DNA from 3 places in the Citrobacter sp. C1 genome. Region 2 is predicted to be linked to each of the others. Evidence: predicted binding sites of a transcription regulator. Region 2 holds the regulator's gene; each other region holds the start of a gene.
What was found. The regulator PhoB, encoded in region 2, activates phosphate uptake and scavenging genes when phosphate is short. The targets are predictions, from matches to a motif close to CTGTCATAAAACTGNCNNAT.
Positions count from the first base shown of each region.

Region 1: a site for PhoB is predicted at 2,454-2,473, ahead of pstS (phosphate ABC transporter substrate-binding protein PstS). Genes of this name have one in related genera too.
Region 3: a site for PhoB is predicted at 2,283-2,302, ahead of glpT (glycerol-3-phosphate transporter). Genes of this name have one in related genera too.

Region 1 is NZ_CP115035.1:5,018,318-5,022,441, reverse strand. Features, by position in the region: gene pstA (phosphate ABC transporter permease PstA) at 1-221, opposite strand, end outside; gene pstC (phosphate ABC transporter permease PstC) at 221-1,180, opposite strand; gene pstS (phosphate ABC transporter substrate-binding protein PstS) at 1,325-2,365, opposite strand; gene IB214_RS23980 (amidohydrolase) at 2,700-4,124, opposite strand, start outside.
Region 2 is NZ_CP115035.1:3,881,069-3,885,192, forward strand. Features, by position in the region: gene phoR (phosphate regulon sensor histidine kinase PhoR) at 79-1,374, opposite strand; gene phoB (phosphate response regulator transcription factor PhoB) at 1,425-2,114, opposite strand; gene sbcD (exonuclease subunit SbcD) at 2,307-3,509, shown strand; gene sbcC (exonuclease subunit SbcC) at 3,506-4,124, shown strand, end outside.
Region 3 is NZ_CP115035.1:1,699,967-1,704,090, forward strand. Features, by position in the region: gene glpB (glycerol-3-phosphate dehydrogenase subunit GlpB) at 1-541, opposite strand, end outside; gene glpA (anaerobic glycerol-3-phosphate dehydrogenase subunit A) at 531-2,159, opposite strand; gene glpT (glycerol-3-phosphate transporter) at 2,434-3,792, shown strand; gene glpQ (glycerophosphodiester phosphodiesterase) at 3,796-4,124, shown strand, end outside.

The DNA.
Region 1 (4,124 bases), 1.1 Mb from region 2:
GTATTCGGCGGCGGCGTCATTTCAGTGAACAGCGCCAGCGACATACCGTCGATACCGCGAACCACCGTTGAGAACAGGATCCACACCAACCAGAACAGACCGAACGCCATCGTCCCCATTGAGAGCGTCAGTGCGATGCGGTTTTTCAAGCGGCGACGCGCCTGCATCTTACGACGAGACTCCGCCAGCGCGGCGGTGTTTTGCATATCAAGCGTAGCCATTAGCGTGCCCCCTCGTTCTTCGCAAGGCGCATGATCATAAACTTAGACGCTGCCAGCACGATGAAGGTGATCACAAACAGGATCAGCCCCAGTTCCATCAACGCAGCCACATGCAGGCCAGATTCCGCTTCGGCAAATTCATTCGCCAACGCAGAGGTAATACTGTTACCCGGCATAAACAGCGATGCACTGTCGAGCTGGTAGGTGTTACCGATGATAAAGGTCACCGCCATGGTTTCACCTAGCGCGCGGCCAAGACCCAACATCACACCGCCAATCACCCCATTTTTGGTGAACGGCAGGACGATACGCCAGATGACTTCCCAGGTAGTACAGCCGATGCCGTAGGCTGACTCTTTCATCAGTACCGGCGTTTGTTCGAACACATCGCGCATGACCGCCGCAATGTACGGGATGATCATAATGGCCAGGATCACACCGGCTGCCAGAATACCGATACCAAAGGCCGGACCCGCAAACAGGGCACCCACAAACGGAATGTTGGAAAGGATGTTACCCACCGGCTCCTGGAAGTAGGTAGCAAACAGCGGGGCAAAAATAAACAGGCCCCACATGCCGTAAACAATACTCGGGATCGCCGCCAGCAGTTCAATTGCAATGCCCAGCGGGCGACGTAACCAGTTAGGTGCTAACTCAGTCAAAAATAAAGCGATGCCGAAGCTCACCGGAACGGCGATCAGCAAGGCGATAAACGAGGTCACCAGCGTTCCGTAAATCGGTACCAGCGCACCGTAGATATCGTTTGGCGCATCCCACTCTTTGGTCCACAAAAATGAGAAACCAAATTTTTGAATGCTTGGCCAGGAGGAGATGATCAGAGAGACAATAATGCCACCCAACATCAATAGCACAATCAGCGCAGCCAGTTTTACCAGCACGCTGAATATCATGTCACCCTTTTTACCCGGTGGATTAAAAGCAGGCTTGGTTGCAGCCATAAATCACTCTTTAAGTTAAACTCGTTTACTCAGTTGCCCATGCCGGATGGCGCTACGCTTATCCGGCCTACACTCTGGGCCTACGGTAGAAACCGTAGGGCGGATAAGCGTAGCGCCATCCGCCAATTCGTCAAAGATATTCTATTAGTACAGTGCTTTACCGCTGCTGTCTTTCACGTTGGTCTTCCATGCAGCACGAATCTGCTCAACCACGTTATCCGGCAGGCTGGCGTAATCCAGGTCATTAGCCTGTTTACCGCCATTTTTGTACGCCCAGTCAAAGAACTTCAGCACTTCAACGCCCTGCTCAGGTTTCTTCTGCTCTTTGTGAACCAGGATGAATGTGGTGGACGTAATCGGCCACGCCTCATCACCTTTCTGGTTAGTCAGATCCTGGGCGAAGGTTTTGCTCCAGTCAGCGCCTTTTGCCGCATTTGCAAAGTTTTCTTCGGTCGGACTTACCGGTTTACCGTCAGCAGAAATCAGTTTGGTATAGGCCAGGTTGTTCTGCTTAGCGTAAGCATATTCAACGTAACCAATGGAGCCTGGCAGACGCTGTACGAACGCGGCGATACCGTCGTTACCTTTACCACCCAGACCGGTTGGCCAGTTAACGGTAGAGCCTGCACCAATTTTAGATTTCCACTCTTCGTTCACTTTTGCCAAGTAGCTGGTGAACACGAAAGAGGTACCGGAACCATCAGCACGACGCACAACGGCGATGTTCTGCGAAGGCAGTTTCAGCCCTGGGTTCAGTTTGGTGATGGCTTCATCATCCCACTTCTTGATTTTGCCGAGGTAGATATCACCCAGGGTCTTACCATCCAGCACCAGTTCGCCGGATTTCAGGCCAGGGATATTTACAGCCAGCACGACACCGCCGATCACGGTCGGGAACTGGAACAGGCCTTCCTGTGCCAGTTTCTCATCAGACAACGGTGCATCAGAAGCGCCGAAATCAACGGTATTTGCCGTAATTTGTTTTACACCACCGGAGGAGCCGATACCCTGGTAGTTGACTTTACTACCGGTCTCTTTCTGATAAGTATCAGCCCATTTGGCATACACTGGCGCAGGAAAAGTTGCACCTGCACCTGTCAGGCTCGCTGCGGCAAATACAGAGAACGCGCTCATGGATAAGGTCGCGGCGACAACAGTTGCGACAGTGGTACGCATAACTTTCATAATGTCTCCTGCACGGTTTTCGTAAATCATTGTTTGAGTTGCTACTGTGAGCAAAATAGGACAAACAGGTGACAGTTAAATGTACGAAATATGACAGTTTTATGACAATGAAAAAAAGTGAAATACAGAATTTAAAAAATACTGCAAAAACAAGTTATTAACGCATTTAATGACAATAACATTTCGCGAAAATTTTATTTTTATGACACTTAAAAGCGTAGCCAAGGATGACTATTTTTCATCAAAATGCCGTGATGTATTTCTTTTCTAACGGTTCAAAAAACAGGCTATCGTAATGTAAAAGACCACCTCCCGGTGGCCTTTCTGCAGCAGTTTACTTCCCGCTATAGACTTTTTTTCCGGCAAACATCGTCCAAAGCACCGTGGCATCCCGTAGCTTTTCAATACTCACTTTCTCAAGGTTGCGATCGAACAGCACCAGGTCAGCACTTTTCCCTACGGCAATTGAGCCCGTTTCTTTATCGCGGCCAATAACTTTTGCTGCATTCAGGGTGTAAGCCTGTAGCATCGCGGCACGGCTGATTTTTTCACTCTCAGGTGGCAGTTCGCCCTCTTCCCCCATCCGCGTAACTGCCGTGTAAATGGCAAACAGCGGGTTGGGGCTAGATACCGGCCAGTCGCTGGCCCCCGCAATCAGCGCGTGATGGCGGAACAGATCGCCAGCAGGATAAAGGTGTTGGAGTAACGGCGCTGGCACTTTGCCATCCAGCAGAGTTGTCGTTGCACCGTCTTTACCCGCCCACAGCAACTGCATAGACGCTGCGACGTTCAACTGCTGAAATTGAGGGAGGCTCTGCGGGTTGACGATTTCCAGGTGGGTAATGCTGTGCAATATGCCGCTGTTGCCATTCTTTTCGCGCGCACAGGCAACCGCATCCAGTGACTCCTGCACGGCGCGATCGCCGATAGCATGAAAGTGGGCAATCAATTTTTCGGCATCCGCTTTGGCCACCAGCGAACAGAACGTCACTTTATCCAGCGAGTTACTACCACTGTAGCCAAGTCGATTCAGGTATGACTGACTCAACTTCGCCGTCTGGGACGGATATTCAATCACTCCGTCCTGAAAGATTTTAATCCCAGCCAGCTTGATATCGGGTATTCCGGCATATTTATCCCTGATAGCCACTACGTCATCAATGGCTGCTGGAGAAGCGTTAATATTGACCAATGCCAGACCGGTTACGTGGGCGGTGAGTTTTCCGTCCTTCGCCAGAGAACTGTACGCCGGAAGTAGCCCTTCATCGTTGCGTCCCGGGTGAGCATCAAATGACGGTGCCAGCGGGCGCAGGTTGCTCAGCGGCTCCATCCAGGCGGTGATACCATAGCGGTTCATCACCTTTGATCCAGCGATAATCGACTGCGCAATTTTGTCGTTATCGACGGGAGGAATGGCACCGAGCACCCGATCCCATGCGCCTTCGGAGACAAAGCCGTTGAGTTTTCCATTGGGGGTTAGCCCAACATTGGTTCTTATACTGTTGCCAGCGTCAGCAATGGCCTGGGGATCCAACTTGGCTTTACGTAACATGGCGTTATTAACCCAGCCGGTATGGGCATCCGATCCAGCCAGCACCACCGGCGTATCCTGATATTCTGGCGCATTAAATACGCTATCCAGCAGGCTAATATTGTCCCAGTAATCCAGGGATACATTGCTGTAAAACTGGACGCCATGGAGATCGCGCTGAGGGTTACGCTTATTTTTATCGACAAACGCTCTAATCGCTGCCGCTTT
Region 2 (4,124 bases):
ATTCAGGATGACTGTATTGACCCGCGTAAAAAAGCCAGCTTTCGCTGGCTTTTGGAAAGATAATCTTACGGATACGCCTCAATCGTTACTTTTGGCAAGTAAACGTTCCGCTAGCACAAAGCTAAACCGCGTCCCTTTGCCCGGCGTACTCTCGATATTCAATCGGCTGTCGTGATGATTTAAAGCATGCTTCACAATAGCCAGCCCCAGCCCGCTACCGCCCGTTTGCCGCGATCGCGCTTTATCCACGCGGTAGAAACGCTCGGTCAAACGAGGAATGTGCTCAGGCGCAATCCCTGGCCCATTATCTTCGACGCTGAACTCGGCTCCCGCCGTCGCCCGCTGCCAGCGCACGGTGATGTGCGTTCCCGCCGGCGTATGGTTCACCGCGTTATAGATAAGATTCGAGATTGCGCTACGCAGTTGCTCCTCGTTACCCATCACGCTCAGGCGATTATCCACGTCGAAGGTAAACGTGTGTTTATTCTGGCTCAGCGTTTGTGCTTCGTGCTCAGCCACGCGCAGTATCATCGGCACATCCACTTTTTCATTCTGCGGCAGTGTCGGTGCGGCTTCTATTTTCGATAGCGTCAGCAGCTGTTTCACCAGCCCTTCCATACGCTGCGTTTGCTCACGCATGGTATCCAGCGCTTTCTCTCGCGTTGCCCCTTCCAGGGGATGCTCCTGCATCATCTCCAGATAACCTTGCAGCACCGTCAGCGGCGTACGCAACTCGTGGCTGGCGTTGGCAAAGAAATTACGCCGCGCGCCTTCCAGTTGGTGCATCTGCGTGACATCGCGCGCCACCATCAGCAACTGCTTGTCGGTATACGGCATCACCCTAATTTCCAGATGCCGCCCGGTATTAAGTACCAAATTAATTGGCCGACTAAAGTCGCGCGTTTTCAGGTATGAGGTAAATTCCGGGTAGCGAAGCAGGTTAAGAATATTTTGCCCACTATCGTCCGGCCAACGCAGTCCCAGAACCTGCTGTGCCAGGCCGTTACACCAGAAAATCCCACCCTCTTCGGTGGTCAGTACCACCGCATCAGGCAGCGATTCAGCCCCGCTGCGAAAACGCTTAATCAGATTACCCAGTTCGCGGCGGCGTTTTTTGTTACGCAGTTGCATTTGATGCAGGCCGTAAAGCAGCGGTTCCCAACTGCCCCGCCCCGGCGGAGGCGTCATACTCCTGTCGACCCACAGCCACCAGGACAAACGCAGTAAATTCCAGAAATGCCAGATAAGCAGACCCGTTACCGATGCCAGTAAAAACCACGGCAGATAACCGAAAAAAGCACTAAGGATAAAAGCCGGAATGCAGCAAAGTATCAGCTCCAGTACCAGCCTTTTCCATGACAATCGTTCCAGCAAACGTCGCACTCCCTATACAACTTGATCTAATGGGCTATTTTCCGTGCCGGTCAGAAGCGGGTTGAAAAACGGTATCCCGTTCCGCGTACCGTCTGCACCATGCGATCGTGGCCGCTGTGCTCCAGCGCCTTACGCAAGCGGCGGATATGCACGTCAACCGTCCGGTCTTCTACGTACACGTTGGTGCCCCAGACATGATTAAGTAGTTGTTCGCGGCTGTAGACGCGCTCAGGATGAGTCATAAAGAAATGCAGCAGTTTGAACTCAGTTGGCCCCATATCCAGCGGTTCTTCGCCGGTCATTACACGATGCGAGGTGGGATCAAGGCTCAGCCCCTGCATCTCAATAACTTCTTCAACCGCCATTGGTGAAATACGACGCAGTACGGCTTTAATGCGCGCCACCAGCTCCTTCGGCGAAAACGGCTTGGTGATATAGTCATCCGCACCGGTTTCCAGCCCACGTACGCGATCTTCTTCATCACCTCTTGCCGTCAGCATCATCACCGGGATGTCCCGCGTCATCGCTTCACGTTTGAGGTGTTTAATGAACTGTAACCCCGAGCCACCGGGAAGCATCCAGTCAAGCAGGATAAGATCCGGCCAGGGTTCATTGAGTTGATTCACCGCACTGTCATAGTCTTCGGCTTCTACAGGTTGGAACCCGTTTTGCTCGAGCACGAAGCAGACCATTTCACGAATTGGAGCTTCATCTTCTACGACCAGAATACGTCTCGCCATGATTTGCCCTGTTTTAATTTAATCGTTCATACCCTCTATACGCCGCCATTATGCGTCAGATTTATGACAGATTTATGAAAAAGATAGTCCAGGCTTAACCAATGTTGTTGAATTATGACAGCCCGGAAACAAGATATTCACGCCATTGCAAGGGTATAATCCCCCTCATTGCTTTTTCGTCATGGAACTCGTATGCGCATCCTTCATACCTCAGACTGGCATCTGGGCCAAAACTTCTACAGCAAGAGCCGCGCCGCCGAGCATCAGGCCTTTCTTGACTGGCTGCTGGAGACCGCACAATCCCATCAGGTGGATGCCATTATTGTGGCAGGCGATATTTTTGATACCGGCTCACCGCCGAGCTATGCCCGCGAGATTTACAACCGCTTTGTCGTCAATTTGCAGCAAACAGGCTGCCACCTGGTGGTGCTGGCAGGCAACCATGACTCGGTCGCCACGCTTAATGAATCACGCGATATTTTGGCGTTTCTGAACACCACGGTGGTCGCCAGCGCAGGCCATGGACCGCAAATACTGAAACGCCGCGACGGCACGCCAGGCGCCGTGCTGTGCCCGATTCCCTTTTTACGCCCACGCGACATCATCACCAGCCAGGCGGGACTCACCGGCAGCGAAAAACAACAGCATTTGCTGGGGGCAATTACCGACTATTACCAGCAGCAGTACCTGGACGCCTGTGAACTGCGCGGTGAACGCAACCTGCCGATCATTGCAACCGGGCACCTGACGACCGTCGGTGCCAGCAAAAGTGACGCGGTACGTGACATTTATATTGGCACACTGGATGCCTTTCCGGCGCAGAATTTCCCGCCAGCAGATTACATCGCGTTGGGACATATTCACCGGGCGCAGGTCATCGGCGGAACAGAACATATTCGCTACTGTGGCTCGCCGATTGCCCTCAGTTTTGACGAATGTGGCAAAAGCAAAGGCGTGCATCTGGTGAGCTTCGAAGACGGCAAGCTACATACCGTCGACAATCTCACCGTACCGGTCACGCAGCCGCTGGCAGTATTGAAAGGCGATTTAGCCGCCATTACCGCCCAGCTTGAGCAATGGCGCGATGTAGAGCTGCAAACGCCCGTCTGGTTAGATATTGAAATCACCACCGACGATTACCTGCACGACATGCAGCGCAAAATTCAGGCGTTGACGGAAGACCTGCCGGTAGAGGTTCTGCTGGTGCGCCGCAGTCGGGAGCAGCGCGAGCGTATTATGGCCAATGAGCGGCGTGAAACGCTGAGCGAACTGAGCGTGACGGAAGTCTTTGACCGCCGTCTGGCGCTGGAGGAACTGGAAGCGCCGAGGCGGGAACGTCTTAATCAGCTGTTTAATGACACGTTACAGACGCTTGCCGGGGAGGCTGACGCATGAAAATTCTTAGCCTGCGCCTGAAAAACCTCAACTCCCTGAAAGGGGAATGGAAAGTCGATTTTACGGCAGAGCCTTTTGCCAGCAACGGTCTGTTTGCCATCACCGGGCCTACAGGGGCCGGAAAAACCACCCTGCTTGATGCGATTTGTCTCGCGCTGTACCACGAGACACCGCGCCTGAATACCGTATCACAGTCGCAAAACGACCTGATGACCCGCGACACCGCCGAGTGTCTGGCAGAGGTCGAGTTCGAAGTTAAAGGCGAAGCCTACCGCGCGTTCTGGAGCCAGAATCGGGCGCGTAATCAGCCTGACGGCAATCTGCAGGTCCCGCGCGTGGAACTTGCCCGCTGCGCCGACGGAAAAATCCTCGCCGATAAAATCAAAGATAAACTGGACATGACCGCCACGCTCACCGGGCTGGATTACGGACGGTTTACGCGTTCGATGCTGCTGTCGCAGGGGCAATTTGCCGCCTTCCTTAACGCCAAACCCAAGGAGCGCGCTGAGCTGCTGGAAGAGCTGACCGGCACCGAAATCTACGGACAAATTTCGGCAATGGTGTTTGAAAAACACAAAGCGGCGCGCAATACGCTCGAAATATGCGAAGCGCAGG
Region 3 (4,124 bases), 2.2 Mb from region 2:
CGCGCAGAACATCCAGTTCCGGCAGCTCGATTTCTGCGGTGTCGACGCTGAGGTTACGCTGGCTCAGCGAGGCCGCCGCGAGGTGTGCCTGAAAATCCAGTAACCCGCTGATGCCCACCACGCAGATACGCTGAGCAGACAGCGGCCAGACCGGTACTTCCGGCGAACTGAGCCAGGTTGAGCGCAAGGTCCCCAGCGGCGTTACGCGCTGATGTACCTGATGCACCTCGCCCTGCAACTGGGCACCGGATTCTTTCAACAGGGTTTGCGCCTGCTGCGCCAGTGACAGGACGTTTTGCGTACCGATAAGGCTATAAGGGTGCAAGGGGGCCTGAGTGCGCAGTGCGTTCAGGCCTGCCTCGATATCGCTCACCGGCTGTCCATCCGGCAGCGTGCTGAGTAAATCCAGCGAGCCGGAGGAAAAATGCAGGGCGCTTTGGCCACGGGTAACAATCGCGCAGCGTAATCCGCTTTTTTGTAGTTGCAGACCGCACAGCAGTCCGGCGAGACCGCCGCCGATAATGACGGTATCAAATTTCATCCTGGTGCTCCTTTTCCAGACCGCATAACCCCTGATACACCCAGCGCGTGAACTCGCTTTCGCGCAGTGCGTCTCCCCAGGCAATCGGCTGCACGCCTTTCCAGCGTTCGTTGAGAAACTCGGAGAGCTGGGTGATGGACTGCGCGGCGGTGGTAACATTAAAACGTTGCAGTAAACCTGCGGCGCGACAGGCACACAGTTCGCCCTGGCATGTCCCCATCCCGACGCGAGTACGGCGGCGCAAGTCCAGCAGGCTGTTGACGGTTAAATTTTCCACGGCGTATTGGACTTCGCCTGCGGTGACCGCCTCGCACTCGCAGACCAGGCTGCGATGCTGACGACCTTCGCTCAGCCAGACCGGGGTGCGATCGCCGTGACGGTAGACTGCCGAGCCGCGTAGCGGTGCGGGCAACGAGATCACGCGCTTAAGCGTGTGCTCGGTTGATTCCTGCGAACCTGGCAGCGCGACGTCCGCCGTGGTGCAAGGGCGAGTGTTGCCCAGCTTGCGGCAGACGGCGTCGGTGGCCCATTCAGCCATCAGGCGGTAGGTCATCAGTTTGCCGCCGGTAATGGTGATAAAGCCATCCAGACCGTCGCGTTCAGCATGATCGAACAACACAATGCCGCGGCTGACGTTACGACCGCTTGGATCATTGTCGCTGGCCACCAGCGGACGCACGCCGGAGTAGGCGCGCAAAATGCGCGTTTTCGCCATAATCGGCGCCAGCTTCTCCCCTTCACGCAGCAGGATATCCACCTCTTCAGCGGTGACGCGGTTGCTGTCGATATCATCGTAATCAATATGTTGCGAGGTGGTGCCGATCAGCGAGATGGTGTCACCAGGCACCAGAATGTCGGCATCCGACGGTTTACGGCAGCGGTTGATGACATGCTGGTTAATGCGATGATCCATGATCAACAACGAGCCTTTTGCCGGGAACATGCGGATGCTCAGATCGGCATATTCCGCGATCCGCTGGCCCCAGATCCCGGCAGCGTTCACCACCACCGGCGCATGCAGGGACTGCATCTCGCCGGTGAGATGATTGCGAACGTTCACGCCGCAGACGGTTGCACCTTCACGAATCAGCCCGGTCACTTCATGGGCCGTCAGAATGACCGCGCCATGCTCTCGGGCATCCAGCATGTTGGCAGCGGTTAAACGGAAAGGATCCACGGTACCGTCTGGCACTTTGACTGCGCCAATCAACTGCGGGTTCACCGCGGGCTCGATAATGCGCGCTTGTTGAGGGTCGATCGCTTCTGCACGAATGCCCGCATCTTCGCAGGCACGAATAAAGGTGGCCTGGAAGGAGAGTTCATCTTCCGGCAGTGTGATAAACAGACCGTCCGTAGGCTCTACGCAGTGGCGGGCGATACGTTTCAGAATTTGGTTTTCGCTAATACATTCACGCGCAGATTCTGCGTCAGTGACGGCATAGCGCGCACCGCTGTGCAGCAGGCCGTGGTTACGTCCCGTTGCGCCGGTAGCGATATCGTGGCGTTCTACTAAGATGACGCGCAATCCGCGCAGAGCACAGTCGCGTGCGATCCCGGCACCTGTTGCTCCCCCACCAATGATAATCACGTCACTTGTTTGCGAGTCGCGAGTTTTCATTGTTTTTCCTCACAGTTCGTTTTTTTATCATTTAGCCACATAAAAAACATGGATTGTTTGATTTCGCGCATAATCGCTCATTATTCGAAAATGAAACGTGATTTCGTGCGCCTTTATGAACATTTGTCATAAATCTGTAACAATCTGTGCTGTGTTTCACATTTTTGTGCTGAATCTTTCCTTAACATCGCGGCCACACTGGGGGAGGTTGCGTCGTGATGACGTACTTACAGTGTTTCCTTCGAACAAAAGACGGCCACGGAGGCTACATACTATGTTGAGCATTTTTAAACCCGCGTCACATACGGCGCGCTTACCTGCAGCGGAAATCGATCCCACCTATCGTCGATTGCGCTGGCAGATTTTCTTGGGGATATTTTTTGGTTATGCGGCGTACTATCTGGTACGTAAGAACTTTGCCCTGGCTATGCCGTATCTGGTTGAGCAGGGTTTCTCCCGTGGCGATCTGGGTTTTGCGTTATCCGGTATTTCCATTGCCTATGGTTTTTCGAAATTTATCATGGGGTCCATTTCGGACCGCTCGAATCCGCGCGTTTTCCTGCCTGCCGGTCTGATTCTGGCGGCGGCGGTGATGTTGTTCATGGGCTTTGTGCCGTGGGCGACGTCCAGTATCGCGGTGATGTTTGTGCTGCTGTTCCTGTGTGGCTGGTTCCAGGGGATGGGGTGGCCGCCGTGCGGTCGTACCATGGTGCACTGGTGGTCGCAGAAAGAGCGTGGCGGTATTGTGTCCGTGTGGAACTGCGCGCATAACGTCGGTGGTGGTCTGCCTCCGCTGCTGTTCCTGCTGGGTATGGCCTGGTTTAACGACTGGAAAGCGGCATTGTACATGCCGGCATTCGGTGCGATTGTTGTCGCCCTGATTGCTTTTGCCCTGATGCGCGATACGCCGCAGTCTTGTGGCTTACCGCCGATTGAAGAGTATAAGAACGACTATCCGGATGATTACAGCGAAAAAGCCGAAGAAGAGCTGACTGCGAAGCAGATCTTCATGCAGTACGTGCTGCCAAACAAACTGCTGTGGTACATCGCGATCGCCAACGTGTTTGTCTATTTACTGCGTTACGGCATCCTCGACTGGTCGCCGACCTACCTGAAAGAAGTGAAGCATTTCGCGTTGGATAAATCCTCCTGGGCCTACTTCCTGTATGAGTATGCGGGTATCCCGGGCACCCTGCTGTGTGGCTGGATGTCGGATAAAGTCTTCCGTGGCAACCGTGGCGCAACCGGCGTGTTCTTCATGACGCTGGTGACCATTGCAACGATCGTTTACTGGATGAACCCGGCGGGCAATCCGAACGTTGATATGGCATGTATGATTATCATCGGCTTCCTGATCTACGGTCCGGTCATGCTGATTGGTCTGCACGCGCTGGAACTGGCACCGAAAAAAGCGGCGGGTACGGCGGCAGGCTTTACCGGGTTGTTTGGTTACCTGGGCGGCTCTGTGGCAGCGAGCGCCATTGTCGGTTACACCGTTGACTTCTTCGGCTGGGACGGTGGCTTTATGGTGATGATTGGCGGCAGCGTGCTGGCGGTTATTCTGCTGGTGGTCGTCATGTTTGGTGAAAAGCGCCATCACGCAGAGATGGAACTGAAGCGTAACGGGGGATAATAGATGAAAACCACATTGAAAAGTCTTAGCGTCGCGTTAATGCTGACCGGTATGGTGGTCAGCAGCGCAGCCATCGCCGCAGACAAGATTGTGATTGCTCACCGTGGGGCCAGCGGCTATTTACCGGAGCATACGCTGCCAGCAAAAGCGATGGCCTATGCGCAGGGCGCGGACTATCTCGAGCAGGATCTGGTGATGACCAAGGACGACCATCTGGTCGTTCTGCATGACCACTATCTTGACCGGGTCACCGATGTCGCCGAGCGTTTCCCGGATCGCGCTCGTAAAGATGGTCGCTACTACGCCATCGACTTTACGCTGGATGAGATCAA